Dongshaea marina: one gene and its partner. The protein of the gene in region 1 interacts with the protein of each later gene in a pairwise test. Links are inferred from orthologs where the notes say so. Each region holds a gene or a part of one and is shown in the gene's direction. Other genes may lie near its edges.

Region 1 (2,830 bases):
GAGGGTCGGGGGTTCGAATCCCTCCTCACCGACCAACTTGATTTTTACTGACAATGAGATTACGGTGAGTAGCGCAGCTTGGTAGCGCATCTGGTTTGGGACCAGAGGGTCGGGGGTTCGAATCCCTCCTCACCGACCAGGCGCCCTTAGCTCAGCTGGATAGAGCAACGGCCTTCTAAGCCGTGGGTCACAGGTTCGAATCCTGTAGGGCGCGCCATTATCTCACATCTCTATGGTGGCTATAGCTCAGTTGGTAGAGCCCCGGATTGTGATTCCGGTTGTCGTGGGTTCAAATCCCATTAGCCACCCCATCTCTCTTGGTTTTACCCTGCTTTGTATCTACATCTTCGCTAACCAGAGCCCGATCATCTTAATCGCATCTCGCTTTTTATTTTTTTCTGTTTCAGGGGTTGAATCCTGAACCTGGGATCCCCACTTCAGGTACAAGGGTGAGAGTCGCTCGAATTATTCGTGTCGAGCAAGGAGCAATCAGGCCGTTAAAAAGCGGTGTACGGCTCGACTCGCGATCAAAGCGCCGCTATAATGGCGCGTCTGATTTTCATACGCTCTGAAGGCAGGTACTGCCTTCAATTGAGGGGAATCCAGGCAGAGAGTTCTGTCTGAAGCGAATTGGTGAGCAGCGAGATGAACGCTGCCGTAAATCGAGGTAACAAGATGCAAGTTTCTGTAGAGTCGACTGAAGGCCTAGGCCGTCGCCTTACTATTACTGTTCCAGCGGAAAAGATTGACGCTGAAATCAATAACCGCCTGCGTAACCTGGCAAAGACCCGTCGCATCGATGGTTTCCGTCAGGGCAAGGCTCCCCTTAGCATTGTTCGTAAGATGTATGGTCAGGCTGTTTCTGCCGATGTCGCTGGCGATATCATGCAGCGCAACTTTATCGAAGCGATCATCTCTGAGAAGCTCAATCCAGCGGGTGCTCCTGCTATGGATGCTCCTGAGATCAAGCAGGGCGAAGATTTCTCTTTCACCGCGAGCTTCGAAGTTTATCCTGAAGTGAAGGTTGAAGGTCTGGAAGAGATCGAAGTTGAGAAGCCGGTTGCCGAGATCCAGGACGCTGATCTGGACAACATGATCGAGACTCTGCGTAAGCAGCAGGCAGGCTGGACAGAGGTTGAGCGCGAGTGTCAGAACGAAGACCGCGTGAACATCAACTTCATCGGCAGTGTTGACGGTGAAGAGTTCGAAGGCGGTAAGGCCGAGAACTTTGACCTGGTGATGGGCGCTGGTCGCATGATCCCTGGCTTTGAAGATGGCATCATCGGTAAGAAGCAGGGTGATGAGTTCACCATCGATGTGACTTTCCCTGAAGAGTATCACGCTGAGAACCTCAAGGGTAAAGCGGCACAGTTTGCGATCACCATCAACCGTGTTGAAGAGCAGGAACTGCCAGAGCTGACTGAAGAGTTTGTGAAGCGTTTCGGTATCGAAGACGGTTCTGTGGACGGCCTGAAGGCTGAGATCCGCAAGAACATGACTCGCGAGCTGGAGCAAAACATCCGTAACCGCATCAAAGAGCAGGTTCTGGATGGTCTGGTATCTAAGAACGAGTTCGACCTGCCTTCTGCAGCGGTTGCTCAGGAAGTTCAGACTCTGCGTGAGCAGGCGATGCAGCGTTTTGGCAACATGCCAGCTGACAAGGCCCCTCAACTGCCGGATGAGCTGTTCAAGGACCAGGCTGAGCGTCGCGTACGTGTAGGTCTGCTGCTGGGCGAGCTGATCCGTGAAAGCGAGATGAAGGCAGACGAAGAGCGCGTGAAGTCGACCATCGAGTCTATGGCGAGCGCTTATGAAGATCCTTCAGAAGTTGTAGATCACTACTACAACAACGAAAACCTGCTGACAGGTGTTCGTAACCTGGTTCTGGAAGATCAGGTCGTTGATATGATCCTGGAAAAGGCTAAGGTTTCTGATAAAACCATGAGCTTTGACGAAGTTATCAACAACACTGCAGCAAGCGCTTAATCGCAAGTTGACTTAATATCTAAGGCTTTGCGTATAATGGCCCGAGTGTTTTCACCGGGCCATTCTTTTTAGGGACACAAGATTATGTCGATAGAAATGATGAGTAATGCAGGAAGCCTGTCTAGTGCGCTGGTTCCTATGGTTGTTGAGCAAACTGCCAAAGGTGAGCGTTCTTATGATATCTATTCACGTCTGTTGAAAGAGCGAGTGATCTTTTTGACCGGCCAGGTTGAAGATCACATGGCAAACCTGATCGTGGCGCAGTTGCTGTTCCTGGAGTCCGAGAGTCCGGAAAAAGATATCTTTTTGTATATTAACTCTCCGGGTGGCTCAGTGACCGCGGGCATGGCTATCTATGACACCATGCAGTTTATTAAACCGGATATCAGCACCGTATGTATGGGGCAGGCTTGCTCTATGGGTGCCTTCCTGTTGGCTGGTGGTGCCAAGGGCAAACGGCACTGTCTGCCAAACGGGCGGGTGATGATCCATCAGCCGCTGGGTGGTTTCCAGGGGCAGGCATCGGATATTCAGATCCATGCCCAGGAGATCCTCAAGACCAAGCAGAAGCTCAATCAACTTCTGGCCGAGCATACAGGACAGCCTCTGGAGGTGATTGAGGGAGATACGGATCGGGATAACTTCATGTCTGCAGAGCAGGCGGTGGAGTATGGTCTGGTTGATTCTGTGTTGACGCATCGCGGTTAAGTAAATCTGCCTTGACTGTTATACACTGGAACTATGTTATGAAAGGGGGGAGACGCACTTTCCCCTTGCCTGAAAAAGAGGTTGATGAATGACTGATAAGCGCAAGGGCGAAGGAGAGCGAAGCAAAGTGCTTTAT
Region 2 (2,998 bases), 780 kb from region 1 along the record:
AGCGATGAACTGATTCCGCTGGCACTCGCCACCGGGCCTCAAGCCCAGATGTATAAAGTAACCCATATCACTATCTTGGGCCGCCACAACCCTGAGTTTAAGATCGAATCAGTTGGTAATACCAAGTCTGATGAAGGAGATCCGCTTAATTTTAATATCCACCTCTCTACACCCTCGGTTGCAACCGATAGTGTGTTTATCAAGCTATGGCCGGGCCGAGCCTCAGCCGACGACCTGGTTCTGACAAAAGTCACTCTTCACGCCGACAGCCAGGTCCTGCCAGTTTCCCTAAGCCGAGGAGAAGCTGAGATCACCCTGCCAACAGGTACCGGGAGTTTCGCATCGAGATCCCCAGCATCGATGACACCCTGCGTGAATTTACCGAAGATTTTCAGCTCTCAGTAAACCCAGGCTGGAGCTATGTCGCCTCACAAGCCAAAAGCGGACGAGGCCAGATCCTGGATAATGATCAGGAGGGACGGCTGAGTGTCACCCCTAACAGTGAGCTGCACTTTGCCTACGATAACGAGCTCGCCAGCTTTGGCTCCCAACCCCTGCCCTTTACCGTCACGCTCGATAATAACGACGCAGATAGTAGCTTCGGCTTTACCTTGTATGCCAGAGCCGGTGACAAGTCTCGCCTGACCCTGTCACAAAATGATGCCGGGATGGATGTGGCAGTAAGAGCCGGTGCTCATGCCCTGAGCCGTACCCAGTGGCTGGCAGTGGCCGGAGATGATGCCGAGCCGGATACCGGTCTAAGCACCCTGACCGGCCGCTCCGGAGGCATCGAAACTGCCACCACGGACTGGCAGGCTCACCTGCATAACTTTAGTGCCCCTGATCCTCACGCCATGCCGCCGGTAACTACCAGGGTGAGGTCAGCGTCGACTTCAAGGCGGTATGGACTCAACCCGAATAACCCTTCCTTCTCCCCGCCAGTAGCGGGAGCTCTCCTAATGAAAGTGAAATAGACGATGAAAAATTCTTAAACCTGGTCGCCGCGACCGCTTTACTATTGTGCAATCCCTCATGGGCCGATGGCTTCGGCTATCTGGGAGGAAAAGTGGGTGCCGGCTGGCTCAAAGAGTCCTGCGCCACACTCACTGCCCCATGTGATGCTAATGGCCTGGCATTGGGAGGCTTCGGGGGTTGGCAGTTTAATCCCTATATTGGCCTTGAAGCGGGATATGATTACTTTGGGGATCTGGCTACCTCCTATCGGCAAGGGAACCAAATCACCCAGCTGGATGGCCCTGTCACGGCGCTCACTCTGGCCCCTCGTTTCAGCCTGCCCCTGAATGACTACCTGTCACTGTATGGAAAAGCCGGTGTTGCCTGGGTCAATTACGACCATGCTCAGGATAGCAGTATGATGGGGGCTCTAGGGGTACAGATTGATGCCACCCCACGATGGATGGTGCGCCTTGAATATCAGCTTATCCCCAATCTGGATGACTCAAGCTATGGCCTGAGTGATCAACAAGCGGGAATGGCCAGCCTGAGCCTGAGCTATCGGTTGGGATATACGTCTCCTGAGCCACCAGCGACGACACCTCCCATGTTGATTGAGAAAACCTTCGATGAATCCCGGGGGCAGCAGTGGTTTAGTTTTGATAGCGCCGCGATCAGTGAATCGATGAAGGCACAACTCAATGAGTTAGCTGAACTACTGAGCTCCTACCCACAAGCCCGGGTCGATATCAAAGGATACACAGACAGCAGCGGCCCTGCCGCCTATAACCTCAGGTTATCAAAACGACGAGCCATGGCTGTTGAAGGCTATCTGCTCTCCCGGGATGTTGCTGCAGAGCAGCTCTTCGTTGAAGGCTTCGGAGAAAAAGAGCCTATCACCAGCAATCAAACGAGGCAGGGCCGAGCGAAAAACCGCCGAGTGACAATTACCATTCACAGCTTTAGCTACCAAGCGACTCCCGAGCAACAGCCAACCACCCCAGAGGCGAACTCTGAGAGTTGAATCACCTAGGGGATACCAAGAATATCAAGGGGTTACAACGCATCGCGCTGTAACCCCTTTTGCATTATTGAGCCTGGACACCCGAGCTGGCTGTTATCACCTTAGATATCAGAGATCTGAGCCTCGATAATTGAGGAGCTGAGCATGGCACCACTCCCGCACCTCATCAAACTCTTTTGAAAAAAACTGCCCGCCAGACGCCTGATCTTCGGGGTTATGCTCAACCACCTGACCAATAAAATGCTTAAATAGTATGGAGTTACAGGCAAGTCCCATGAAGATCATCCTGTGCTTCACCATCCAGCCATAGCAACGATCAAATTCGGCCCAGACCTCTGGGGTTGCCATCTCCCAATCCCGGCAATCCCCGAATAATCCCCAATAGGGAGGATTTTCTACAGTAATAATGGCCTCTATCTCTTGGCAGTAGCGTTGTGCTAACTCTTTGTTCCAGCGACCAAAAGCCTCCACAAACAGAATATTGTCTGCGTAGCAAATTGTGTATCTCCCGTGTTCCTGATACTTCATAGCCTCTCCCTTGGGAAAACTTAGGCTCCCCTCTTTAATTTAGTTGGAATAAGGATACTCATCTTGCTCGAATCGCTGACACACGGGGCTAAACTCTCACCCCAAAAAGCCACCAGGTCTGTGAAGCAACAGTTCTCATATATCAAAGCATCACCTCCTGTTATAGTAATTGAGTTCCTGTTTTTATCAGTTCCGGCAAGGAGGCTTCATGGGATTTCGAAAACTACTGGTGTGGCTAAGTCTGTTACTTTCAGTGCCCGCGATGGCGTCCAGCCAGCCTCCCTTCTGGAAGGCGACCCGGGATGGTCAGACCCTGTGGGTGCTCGGCTCTATCCATGTCGGAAGCCCGGCCCTCTACCCACTGCCCAAACCCATAGAAAAAGCCTTCAAGGAATCGGATCTACTGGTGACCGAAGCCAATCCGGAGCATATTTCAGATGAGCAACAACGCACCATAGATGCCCTGACCACTCTTCCTGAAGGGACCCAGCT

The links. Proteins that work in one complex are often made in the same cells at the same time.
Region 2: the proteins of tig (region 1) and DB847_RS04675 interact in binary tests that used the Escherichia coli proteins (3 or more experiments, as listed by UniProt). The link is inferred for Dongshaea marina from one-to-one orthologs.

What each region holds. Positions count from the first base shown.
Region 1 is NZ_CP028897.1:1,716,347-1,719,176, forward strand. It holds tig (trigger factor), read left to right. Parts: upstream 1-675; coding sequence 676-1,986; downstream 1,987-2,830. Other genes in the region: clpP (ATP-dependent Clp endopeptidase proteolytic subunit ClpP), read left to right, coding at 2,071-2,694; clpX (ATP-dependent protease ATP-binding subunit ClpX), read left to right, coding at 2,783-2,830. UniProt on the Escherichia coli protein: Involved in protein export. Acts as a chaperone by maintaining the newly synthesized secretory and non-secretory proteins in an open conformation.
Region 2 is NZ_CP028897.1:937,510-940,507, reverse strand. It holds DB847_RS04675 (OmpA family protein), read left to right. Parts: upstream 1-1,018; coding sequence 1,019-1,978; downstream 1,979-2,998. Other genes in the region: DB847_RS04665 (TraB/GumN family protein), read left to right, coding at 2,715-2,998; DB847_RS04670 (hypothetical protein), read right to left, coding at 2,087-2,506; DB847_RS04680 (hypothetical protein), read left to right, coding at 612-974; DB847_RS04690 (hypothetical protein), read left to right, coding at 1-13.